Regions from separate parts of the Aliivibrio sp. SR45-2 genome, predicted to be linked through region 1. Evidence: predicted binding sites of a transcription regulator. Region 1 holds the regulator's gene; each other region holds the start of a gene.
The links. Region 1 encodes CRP, which controls carbon source genes, mostly activating them, when cyclic AMP is high. Its sites were predicted from a motif close to TGTGANNNNNNTCACA; they were not measured.
Positions count from the first base shown of each region.

Region 2: a site for CRP is predicted at 1,444-1,459, ahead of gltB (glutamate synthase large subunit). Genes of this name have one in related genera too.
Region 3: a site for CRP is predicted at 1,796-1,811, ahead of AACV33_RS04640 (NupC/NupG family nucleoside CNT transporter). Genes of this name have one in related genera too.
Region 4: a site for CRP is predicted at 1,548-1,563, ahead of ectA (diaminobutyrate acetyltransferase). Genes of this name have one in related genera too.

Region 1 is NZ_CAWPRC010000150.1:128,031-131,249, forward strand. Features, by position in the region: gene hslU (HslU--HslV peptidase ATPase subunit) at 1-405, shown strand, start outside; gene AACV33_RS09500 (OsmC family protein) at 479-880, opposite strand; gene crp (cAMP-activated global transcriptional regulator CRP) at 1,126-1,758, shown strand; gene AACV33_RS09510 (DUF1338 domain-containing protein) at 1,843-2,637, opposite strand; gene astD (succinylglutamate-semialdehyde dehydrogenase) at 2,650-3,219, opposite strand, start outside.
Region 2 is NZ_CAWPRC010000183.1:126,310-129,528, reverse strand. Features, by position in the region: gene gltB (glutamate synthase large subunit) at 1-1,268, opposite strand, end outside; gene AACV33_RS17610 (TIGR01212 family radical SAM protein) at 1,835-2,776, shown strand; gene arcB (aerobic respiration two-component sensor histidine kinase ArcB) at 2,832-3,219, shown strand, end outside.
Region 3 is NZ_CAWPRC010000099.1:64,122-67,340, forward strand. Features, by position in the region: gene prfC (peptide chain release factor 3) at 1-763, shown strand, start outside; gene AACV33_RS04630 (hypothetical protein) at 851-988, shown strand; gene AACV33_RS04635 (TatD family hydrolase) at 969-1,745, shown strand; gene AACV33_RS04640 (NupC/NupG family nucleoside CNT transporter) at 1,945-3,219, shown strand, end outside.
Region 4 is NZ_CAWPRC010000143.1:33,525-36,743, reverse strand. Features, by position in the region: fluoride riboswitch at 1-21, opposite strand, end outside; gene AACV33_RS07185 (LysR family transcriptional regulator) at 316-1,272, opposite strand; gene ectA (diaminobutyrate acetyltransferase) at 1,663-2,211, shown strand; gene ectB (diaminobutyrate--2-oxoglutarate transaminase) at 2,232-3,219, shown strand, end outside.

The DNA of each region.
Region 1 (3,219 bases):
TTCCAAATGGCGAAACCATCCGATTTGATCCCTGAATTACAAGGTCGCTTACCGATCCGTGTTGAGCTAGAAGCGCTAACGGCAAATGACTTTAAGCGTATTTTAACCGAGCCAAATGCCTCACTAACTGAGCAATACATCGCTCTATTAGCGACTGAAAATGTCAATATCGAATTTACTGAAGATGGTATTAGTCGTATTGCAGAGTCTGCATTTAGAGTTAATGAAACGACAGAGAACATCGGTGCTCGTCGTTTGCACACCGTAATGGAACGTCTAATGGAAGAAATTTCTTATGATGCTTCAGAGAAAGGCGGTGACAGCTTAACGGTAGATGACGCTTATGTAACCTCTCGTTTAGGTGAATTAATTGAAAATGAAGACTTAAGTCGCTTCATTTTGTAATCATTCCCCCTTTTAAAAAAGGCCCGATTCAACACTGAATCGGGCCTTTTTACATTAATTTTTTCAAATGTAATTACGCAATGATTTCCCAACTGTGAGTCATTTCAATACCCGAGCCGAGCATTAAACACACTGAACAATATTTCTGTAAAGAATCTGCCGTCACTCTTTCCACGATCGTAGGATCAAGCTTATCCCCTGTTATCTCAAAATGAATATTTACGTGAGTAAATAATTTTGGTGCCACATCTCGACGAGCACTTGATAGCTTAGCGACACAACCCGTGACCGCTTGATTGGCTGATTTCAAGCCATCAATCACATCAACAGAGCTACATCCTCCCGCCGCCATTAATACCAATTCCATCGGGCTTGGTGCTTTTTCTCCACCATTACCATCCATAACAACAGAGTGACCAGATTGTGATTGACCTAAGAAAGTAAATCCATCAATCCATTTAACTTCAGCATTCATAAAAGCCTCTTTACAACATAAAAGGAAAACTCGTGATCCATTTCACGAAATTGTGCCCTTGGTCGCACTATTCATACGATCAAAGTCAAGAAATCGATTGCGAAACAGGGTATTATTTTATCAATTATCTCAACGAACATGCAGCCTTGTTCCGATAACCATATTCTATAGGCCAAACTGATATTTGGCTCAGTTATTTTAAAATGGACATCGCCTACTTGGCAAACGCAGAGGAAGTATAAAGTATGGTTCTAGGTAAACCTCAGACAGATCCAACATTAGAGTGGTTCTTATCTCATTGTCACATTCATAAGTACCCATCAAAAAGTACTTTGATTCACGCGGGTGAAAAAGCTGAGACTCTTTACTACATCGTAAAAGGTTCTGTTGCTGTACTGATTAAAGATGAAGAAGGAAAGGAAATGATCCTTTCTTACCTTAACCAAGGTGACTTCATTGGTGAACTTGGTTTGTTTGAAGAAGGCCAAGAACGTTCAGCATGGGTTCGTGCAAAAAGTCCTTGTGAAGTCGCTGAAATTTCATTCAAGAAATTCCGTCAACTGATTCAAGTAAACCCAGATATTCTGATGCGTCTTTCTGCTCAAATGGCAACTCGTCTACAAATCACTAGCCAAAAAGTGGGTGATTTAGCATTCCTAGACGTAACAGGCCGTATCGCTCAGACTCTACTGAATCTAGCTAAACAACCAGATGCAATGACTCACCCAGACGGCATGCAAATTAAGATCACTCGTCAAGAGATCGGTCAAATTGTAGGTTGTTCACGTGAAACTGTTGGTCGTATCTTGAAGATGCTTGAAGAGCAAAACTTGATTTCAGCACACGGTAAAACAATTGTAGTTTACGGCACTCGTTAATTTAACGATAACCATAAACAAATAAAAACGCAGCCCATAAGCTGCGTTTTTTTATGAGTAGACTTTACGACCTAAAGACGTAAATTACCCATCGGTACTTTCAAAAATCTTATCCGCAGAAGCCTCAACAAACCCTTGATATAATTCCCCTGTAGGTAAGGCATAACGTTTGGCAAACTCATAAAAACCACCCGGAATATCAAATTCACCCTCAGTAAAGTTTACGGTTACTTTATCAGCCATCGTTGAGGACTGCTCTAAATGAACCTCAGGAGATCCTTTGACTTCTCCACCAACTTCATTAATAGAAAAACCCGCTTTTCGAAGATGTTGATTTACATCCACCACGCTATCAAAACCATCCAACTGATTAACATACACAGTAAAATGATTTGCCCCATAACCATGAGCCGCCAACCAAGAAGCGTATTCACTTTCTTTTGCTAACGTTTCGTACTCTTCATAACTTAATGACCAAGGTCGGCCAGAAGACAAAAAGTCATTACTAACAAAATAGTGGGCAGGCACTTGTTTAACTAACTTATGAATAATATCTTGAGCCTGAACAGAAAGTTCCTCAACTAATAATTCACTAATAAACACTTTAGGCGCTTTTGGATCTGGGTGTTCGAAATGTTGAGCTTTTAATTTTTTAGCAACAAACTCATATTCATCACACGCTTTATAGCCCATCGCTAAAAATGGCGCCGCTAACGTAGATAAACCCACTTTAGATAGATTAAACGTTCTTAATGCGATGTGATCATTAATAATCTCGTCACCGCCAGACAGTAATTGTCGAACCTTCCCAGCAGAAGGAGATAAACGAACGACATAATCTTGCCATAGTGCCGAAAATAAAGAATTCACATTATTCATACTCGTTACCTCTTAAAGAGTTAGTCCTGGAGATAATTGTGCAGGAATTTCACACGCGTCACCTTCCATCGATGCCATTGGATAAGCACAATAATCTGCCGCATAATACGCACTCGGCTTCATATTACCCGATGCACCTGGGCCACCAAATGGCGCATCACCACTCGCACCTGTCAATTGACGATTGCGATTAACGATACCTGCACGAATGTGTTCAACAAAGTATTCCCACTCACTGTCATCCGTCGATACTAGACCCGCAGATAAACCATAGCGAGTGTCATTAGCAAGCTCTACCGCTTCTTCTAATGTCTCATAACGCACGACTTGTAGTAATGGTCCAAAGTATTCTTCATCGGGTAATTCAGCAACGTTAGTAGCATCGATAATCCCCGGAGAAACAAAGGCGTGACCTAGGCTTTTAGCTTCAAGTAGAGACTCCCCACCTAAATCTTGTAAATTCTTCTGAGCGTTGAGAATAAACTCTGCTGCTGCGACTGAGATTTGTGGTCCCATAAATGGCGTATTCTCGGCAAAAGGTTGATCAACCACGATGGTTTTTGCCACTTCAACGAGACGAAC
Region 2 (3,219 bases), on a different contig from region 1:
CGACCTTGCTCTAAGTCAGCAACAAAAATACGGCCTGGTTGTAAACGACCACGGAACTCAATATTTTCTGGGGCTATTTTTACTACGCCAGATTCAGATGCCATAACAAGGAAGTCATCTTTTGTTACCGTATAGCGAGAAGGGCGAAGACCATTACGGTCAAGCGTTGCACCTACTTGAACGCCATCGGTAAAACAAACAGAAGCGGGGCCATCCCATGGTTCCATTACGTTGGCGTGATATTGATAAAATGCACGACGAGTCGGGTCCATGTTTTTATTTTCTTGCCATGCTTCAGGGATCATCATCATTAATGCATGTGGCAAACTACGACCAGAAAGAACAAGTAATTCTAATGCCATATCAAAGTTAGATGAATCTGAACTGCCTTCCTGACAAATAGGAAGTAGCATGTCCATTTCTTGTTGGCTAAAGAGATCTGATTCAATGATCGCTTCACGGGCTTTCATCCAGTTCAAATTACCACGAACAGTATTGATTTCACCATTATGAGCAATGTAACGGAATGGTTGAGCTAGGCGCCAACGAGGAAATGTATTGGTTGAAAAGCGAGAATGGACTAGAGCTAAAGCAGTGACCATTGATGGATTTTGTAAATCTAAGAAATATTGAGGTACTTGCTCTGTAGTTAACTGGCCTTTGTATACTAAGGTTTTGTATGATAATGAGTTAATGTAGAAATCATCACCGATGTTGGAAATACTTTCTAAACAAACACGAACTGTATAGTTACGAAGAACATACAATTTACGTTCTAATTCTGCTGGGTCCATTGATGGACCACCAGAAATAAAGACGTGTTCAAATTGAGGTTCGGTACTTAGAGGATCATTACCTAGCATCGAGTTATCGACAGGTAATATACGATATCCAAGAATTTCCAAATCAAGACGTTGAGCGTTACGCTCTAAAATATCTCTACATTGTTGACGTTTGTATTCATCTTTTGGAAAAAGAACAACGCCAATACCGTATTTATCAAAAGAAGGTATTTTAATACTAAGTTTAACGGCTTCTTCTAATAAAAACTCATGAGGTTTTTGTAATAAAATACCTGCGCCATCACCACTGCATGGATCACAGCCTTGGCCACCACGGTGCTCCATACGCGCTAGCATATCAAGTGCTTGAGTTACCACATCATGAGATTTACGGTTTTTAAGGTGAGCGACAAAACCGATACCACATGCATCATGCTCCAATTCCGGAGTATACATGCCCTGTGCACTTTGCTCTCTATCTACCATAGATACATCCTTCCAGTATTATACAGACACAACTTTTCTACGTAAGTTTCTGTCTAGTCCTTTGCTAATCTTCAATCGAACTTGCTGTGAGTTAGTCTCAAGAGGTAGCAAGTTTGAATCCATTCTGGTGTTTGCTGGCATCACTTAATATGACGTGCAAACTAACCCAATCCATTGTGATATCTATCAAATACATTTTTATCCGTTGTATTTGTTGTCTGAGGGTAGATACCACTATCGAAAAGCCCCAATAATCTATTGGTGGCAAATTAAACTATTTAACGATGTAACTATCCTACATTTTTGTCATATTAAATACCAACTAAAGTTGCACGTAATGTTTACTTTTTTCACACTAAATGCATAAGTATTTATAATAAATGGCCTTTTTTTGCGTTTAATCGCTACTTTATGCGCCTTTTGTTGATATAAATTAGAATAGCGTATGATTTTTTTCGTTATTATTTACGGTCTTTTTTTACAATCGAGTTAGCAACTTTCATAAATAGAACTGAGACTTCTTTTTATTTATGAACTAAGTCTTTGATTTATTATTGGTTACCGCAATGCAACTTCATGAACTAGCAAATACATTCGGACAAGATTTACAGCGTCGTTATGGTGAAAAGGTACATAAACTGACACTCCATGGTGGTTTTAGTTGCCCCAATAGAGATGGAACGATTGGAAAAGGGGGGTGTACCTTTTGTAACGTCGCCTCATTTTCTGATGAACAAGAGCAGTTTAAAGCGATTCATGAGCAGCTAGCAGATAGAGCAGGAGAAGTTAAGCGTGCGAAAAAGTATCTTGCCTACTTTCAAGCTTATACAAATACATTTGCAGAAGTCCAAGTACTCAAAAATATGTATGAAGAAGCGCTGAATGCCGCCAATATTGTTGGTTTGTGTGTTGGCACGCGGCCTGATTGTGTACCTGATGCGGTATTAGAATTACTAAAAGGGTATGTTGATGACGGATATGAGGTTTGGCTTGAACTTGGACTGCAAACGGCTAATGATAAAACCTTAAAGCGCATTAATCGTGGGCATGATTTTGCTTGCTATGACACGATTACGCGTAAAGCTAGATTGTTAGGAATTAAGATTTGTACTCACCTTATTATAGGGCTGCCTGGTGATACAAGAGAAGACAATCTTGAAACACTTAATAAAGTATTAGAAACCGGAACTGATGGAATAAAATTACACCCGCTGCATATCGTAGAGGGAAGTACGATGGCTAAAGCATGGCGTGCTGGTAAAATAGAAGCGCCAACAATGGAAGATTATATTGATGTTGCTTCTGAAATCATTCGTTTAACTCCTCCTGATATTATTTATCACCGTGTATCAGCGACAGCAAGAAGGCCAACATTACTTTCACCAATGTGGTGTGAGCCTCGCTGGTTAGGGCTAACTAATGTAGGTATGGCTCTTAATAAAGATGGAGCGCAAGGTTCTTTGATTAACACGCCTTTCAAATACACGATCCCAGTGTTGAAAAAATAACTCAAACAGAATGAACCCTGATATTATTCATATTGAATATTATCAGGGTGTATCTATGAAGCAGTTAAAAATTCTTGCGCAGTTTTATGTCGATCTTATGGTTAGGCTTGGGATCGTCCGTTTTAGTCTCTTACTTGCCATCGCTCTTGTTGCTTTAGCTGTCATTGTTCAAGTTGGGGTGACTCTCGTCTTGAGTGGTGAAGTTAATGATTTAGACATTGTACGATCTGTTTTTTTTGGTTTACTGATCACTCCTTGGGCTGTTTTCTTTTTATCAGTAGTCGTTGAACACTTAGAAGATTCTCGCCAACGCTTATCTAAATTGGTTGGTAAATTAGAAGAAATGAGAACTTGTGATCTTGATTTAAATAAAAAATTAAAAGGTAATGTCAAAAAACTGAATCAAGAAATAGAAGAGCGAGAAAAAGCAGAAGAGGCTCGCC
Region 3 (3,219 bases), on a different contig from region 1:
TCCTGCGCCACAAACCCGTGAAGCGACAGAGCGTCCAGTTGAAGCGACAGAAGAAAAATTCTCTGGCTTTGTGTTTAAAATCCAAGCAAACATGGATCCTAAACACCGTGACCGTATTGCCTTTATGCGAATCGTGTCAGGTACTTATACTCAAGGCATGAAAATGAACCACGTTCGTACAGGTAAAAACATCAGTATTTCTGATGCGGTAACCTTTATGGCAGGTGACCGTGCTCGTGCTGAAGTGGCCTATGCGGGTGATATTATTGGCTTGCATAACCACGGTACGATTCAAATTGGTGATACCTTTACTCAAGGTGAAAATTTGAAATTCTCAGGGATCCCTAACTTTGCCCCTGAACTGTTCCGTCGTATTCGTCTTCGTGATCCACTAAAGCAAAAACAATTGCTGAAAGGACTTGTGCAATTATCTGAAGAAGGTGCTGTACAGGTTTTCCGTCCATTACAAAACAATGATCTGATCGTTGGTGCGGTTGGTGTTCTTCAGTTTGATGTGGTTGTTTCTCGTTTGAAATCTGAATATAACGTAGAAGCTATTTATGAAGGCATCAGTGTTGCAACCGCTCGTTGGGTTGAATGTTCTGATGGCAAAATGCTAGATGAATTCCAGCGTAAGAATCAAACTAACCTAGCATTAGATGGTGGCAATAACTTAACGTATATCGCCCCAACGATGGTTAATTTGAATTTAGCGATAGAACGCTTTCCTGATGTTCAATTTAGAGCAACGCGTGAACACTAATTTATTAAAGTGAATATAATTAAACGGAGCCTATGTAGGCTCCGTTTTTGTATCTATAGTATTGGTGTTTAAAGGGAGATGGTGATTATGATTTGGAAGACAATAAAGCAGTGGGTTGAAAAATATGACGCTTGGTGCCTCTCATTAGGGTTAACACCAGAAAATAAACGCAGTTGTGTGCCTTATAAAAAAGAAGAGATAAGCAATGACAACAAAACTGATTGATTCGCACTGTCATTTTGATTTTCCGCCTTTTAAAGACAATGAACTTTTTTATTTAGAAAAGGCACGCTCTGTTGGTGTGAAAAAGCTGATCATTCCTAGTGTTAATTCAAGCAATTGGGAGACGGTAGAACGACTCTCTCATCAATATCCCGAACTTTATTATGCATTAGGTATTCACCCTCAATTTTTAACTGAGAACGATGAAGATGATGTGAAAAAGTTAGAGGTATTATTGGCGAATAAGGCGAATAAATGCGTCGCTATTGGTGAGTGTGGATTGGATTTTTGGAATCAAGAGTACGATAAAAAGCATCAAATGAACGTATTTAAAATGCAATGTAAGTTAGCTGTAAAGTACGAATTACCTTTGATTATCCACAGCCGTAAAAGTCATGATGTGGTATTGAAGATATTACGAGAGATAAAACCATTGAAAGGTGGGGTGATCCACGGTTTTAGTGGTAGTACGCAACAAGCTGAAGCATTTATTAAACTCGGTTTTTTCATCGGTGTAGGGGGAGTGATTAGTTATGAGCGTTCGATGAAAACAAAAAGAACAATTTCTGAGCTTCCTTTAGAGTGGTTGATGTTAGAAACTGACGCGCCAGATATGCCATTATCTGGATTTCAAGGGACGCCTAATAGCCCAGATAAAGTCTCTAATATCCTAGAATGTTTAATTTTGATACGAAAAGAACCGAGGGAAACGATTGCGAATGCTGTTTACAGAAATGCCAATCATTTGTTTGGGATTTGAGTTATTAGTCATTGCTTTAGATGTAATTGATGAATCTTTAGATATTCGTTAGTGATAAAGATCACACTAATGAATGAATGTACGATGTACGTTAGCAGAATATGTGACAGCGGCATTACTTTCTTGGTGGTTCAATGAGTATAATCGCCCCCGCTAATTTGAAACACGCCAACAATCAATTTTAGGGAAACTTTTAACTATGAGCCTGTTAATGAGCTTGGTTGGGATAGTAGCGCTGCTTGCATTTGCAGTACTAATATCTGATAACCGTAAAGCAATCAATCTACGTACTGTCGGTGGCGCTTTTGCCATTCAATTTATTCTAGGTGCATTCATACTATACGTACCTGTGGGTCGTGATGTACTGTTAGGTGCATCTGAAGCGGTTGCGAATGTAATCAACTACGGTAACACGGGTATCGAATTCTTATTCGGTGGCTTAGTATCGAATAAAATGTTTGAAGTATTTGGTGGCGGCGGTTTCGTATTCGCACTGCGTGTACTTCCTGTAATCGTGTTCTTTGCATCATTGACTGCGGTACTTTATTACCTTGGTATCATGCAAGTTGTGATTAACTTCTTAGGTGGTGCTCTTCAAAAAGCACTGGGTACTTCTCGTGCGGAATCTCTTTCTGCTACAGCGAATATTTTCGTTGGTCAAACAGAAGCGCCTCTAGTTGTTCGTCCATTCATTCCAAAAATGACTCAATCAGAATTGTTTGCAGTAATGTGTGGTGGTCTAGCTTCTGTTGCTGGTGGTGTTCTTGCTGGTTATGCGTCTATGGGCGTGCCTCTAGAGTACCTAATCGCGGCGTCATTCATGGCAGCTCCTGGTGGTCTTCTATTTGCTAAAATTCTTAAACCAGAAACAGAAACACCGGTTGATCAATTTGATGCACTTGATAACAAAGGCGATGATAAACCAGCTAACGTAATCGATGCAGCAGCAGCAGGCGCTGCAACAGGTATGCAACTTGCGTTAAACGTAGGTGCAATGCTTCTTGCATTCATCGGTCTAATCGCTCTAATCAACGGTATCCTAGGTGGTGTTGGTGGTTGGTTCGGTATGCCAGAAATTACGCTAGAACTTATTCTTGGTTACGTATTCGCTCCAGTTGCTTTCCTAATCGGTGTGCCGTGGGAAGAAGCGACAGTTGCAGGTTCGTTCTTAGGTCAAAAATTAGTAGTTAACGAATTCGTTGCTTACTTAAACTTTGCACCTTACCTAAAAGACGTTGCTGATGGCGGCATGTTAGTTGCACAAACTGGCGTTGAAATGTCTGAGAAAACGAAAGCAATCATTTCATTCGCACTATGTGGTTTTGCTAACCTTTCTTCTGTAGCAATCCTACTTGGTGGTTTAGGTAGCCTTGCTCCTGAACGTCGTCATGACATCGCTAAGATGGGCATGAAAGCCGTTGCTGCTGGTACATTATCTAACTTAATGTCAGCAACAATTGCAGGTCTATTCTTA
Region 4 (3,219 bases), on a different contig from region 1:
CACCCCATCACCTTGTACGCCTTTATATTAGACCTACATCACACTATTGTGCAACAACGTTATTAGATTAAATTCACATAAAAATGTTGCGTTTTATATTCATATAACCATAAAGAAAAAGAGCCTACTACAAAATAACGCTTTTATCTTACTCGTCAAATTCACGCTATCAAACTGATTATTATAATGTTTTTACCATTAACTTTTGTCCTAAATAAACCACATCCACTTTCGCATAACCCAGTACGACCGCTTCAAATTGTTGACTTAATTCATGGGCATGAGCTTTATTTCTTATTTCACTGCTGAGATCAGCTATTTTTTCTTTTGGTACATCGTATCAAACTCAGGAACGTGCTTCTCCCAGCACGGAGAATCGCCAATATGCTTTTCAACAGCAGTAATAAACTCCCTCACTAACGCCGTTTGTTTTCTATGTGGATACAATGCATACAACGCTGCACCTTGATCGCAAAGTAAATAATGAGTAAGTAATGGCTTTAACTTCATTTCAGTTATTGAACGTTCAAGATTTGAAGAATATACCATCGCATAGCCTAAACCATCTTTCACCGCTGCTAACAGCGTTCGTACATCACTAACTTTATAATTTCCTTTCATTTTATAACTTTTAAACTGAGTGGAGTCTGGGCTATCACTCAGTTTCATCGCATCGACAGTCAAAGAACCATTACTGTAAATGACAGAAGGTAAGCACTCCAACTCTTCAGGTTTTTTCGGCTCTCCGTACTGCTTAATAAAGTCCTCCGAAGCAAGGATAACAGGACGAATATCAGCAAGTTTCTTCGCAATTAAATTTGAATCATCTAAACGCCCTAATCGAAAAGCTACATCAAAGTGATCAGATATAATATCCGTCCGCTTATCATCCATTAAAAGATCAATTTCAACGTCTGGATACACTTTCATAAACTGACTAATAACAGGATGGAGGTATTGTTGACCAATATGTAACGGAGCCGTTATACGGATGCGACCTTTGAGATCGGTATGATATGAATCAGCAATTGATTTCACATCCCCTAGCGTATTCAGAAGTTTATGTGCCTGATCTAAAATATCCTCTCCCGCAGGCGTTAATGAAAACGATCGCGTTGAACGATTAAGCAACTGAACGCCCAATTCGGTTTCTAGCTTTTTAATTTGCTTAGACAACGAGGAATTATCCATATCATGCAATGCTGCCGCCTTTGTAAAAGAACCTTGCTGCACGACATCAATAAATAAAGAAAGCTGGTTAACCAAAGACATTACATGTTCCAAATATTAGATGTTCGATTAAAGAGCATTAAACCTTAAATTGAATAACAGTGCTACTGACTCTTTATACGATTCATTATAAAAAGAAAAAAGCCCCCACCTTTCCTCCATCATCACATTAAAACTGGCCCAATCATCCTTAACTTTATAAATCAAACATCGAAATTTTGATAGATTAAACACTCAAAACCAAAAATAAATACTAAGAGAACTAATCTATTTAAAACAAAAAGAAACGCCATGCCTGATAAAAAATAGCCACAAAACGTGATATTACTCGCAACCTAACTCATGTAAATGCTATTTATTTGCTTTTACCCCCCAAAGAATGGGCATAATGACAACGAATTTAATTAGAGTACAAAGGATATGTATTTACATATGGCTATATTAGCACCTTGGGTATTGTGTTCAGGTATTGACACTGACCCCAGTAAAAAATGGACATTTCGAGAACCTTCGAGGACAGACGGTGACAATGTTTATTCATTGATCACCGACTGCTCACCACTTGATATTAATTCTTCATACTGCAACTTTCTTCAATCTACACATTTCAGTAATACCTGCGTTTTAGCAGAAAAAGATGACGACCTTGCTGGTTTTATTTCTGGTTATCAAAAACCGAATGAACCAAACACTTTGTTTATATGGCAAGTTGCCGTCTCTCCCCGCTATCGAGGTAAAGGTTTAGCTTACTCCATGCTAAATACACTTTTACAACGAGAAAGCCTCAAGCATATAAAAGCCTTAGAAACGACGATAACCAAAGCAAATGACGCCTCTTGGTCACTGTTTAAAAAGCTCGACGCTAATAATGGTAATCAAGGCGAAGTAAGCACTTTTCTAGACAAAAAAATACACTTCAAAGATAAACACGATACTGAATATTTGTATCGCATCCCTTTACATTCATCGTCAATAAAATAGGAATAATAAACGGAATCATCATGAATATTTTTAAAACACGAGAATCAAAAGTACGTTCATACTCAAACAACTTTCCTGTTATTTTTCAAAAAGCAAAGGGATGCTGGTTAGAAGCCGAAAACGGGGAACGTTACCTCGATTTCCTTGCCGGAGCAGGCTCTCTCAATTACGGTCACAACAACCCAGTTTTAAAGCAAGCTTTGCTTGAATACATTGAACAAGATGGAATTACACACGGCCTAGATATGCATTCAAGCGCAAAAGCAACATTCTTAAATGCGCTAAATCATTACATTCTTGAGCCAAGACATCTCGACTATAAAGTTCAATTTACAGGTCCTACGGGAACAAATGCGGTTGAGGCCGCTTTAAAACTGGCGCGAAAAGTAAAAAACCGAACTAATATTGTGGCATTTACAAATGGATTTCACGGCTGTACTGCTGGTGCGTTAGCTGCCACAGGTAATCAACATCATCGTCAAGGCGCAGGTGTTAGCTTAAACAATATCACTCGCATTCCTTTTGAAGGCTATGCAGATATTGATGGACTTAACCTATTCGAAACCATGTTATCTGATAACTCAAGTGGACTAGATAAACCTGCCGCTGTTCTTTTAGAGACAGTGCAAGGTGAAGGTGGATTAAACGTTGCTTCAAACCAATGGTTACAACGTTTAAGTAAGATTTGTAAAGCCAACGACATTCTTATGATTGTTGATGACATTCAAGCAGGTTGTGGCCGTACAGGAACCTTCTTTAGTTTCGAACCATCAGGTATCAAACCTGATATGGTTACACTGTCTAAATCAATTGGTGGCTACGGTTTACCAATGGCAGTCGTTTTACTTAAACCTGAATTAGACCAATGGAAACCAGGCGAGCACAACGGTACTTTCCGTGGTAACAATCACGCGTTCATCACTGCGGCTAAAGCCATTGAAATATATTGGTCAAACTCAAATTTTGAAGAACATATTAAACAGTGCTCTCAAAAAGTAAGTGACGTAA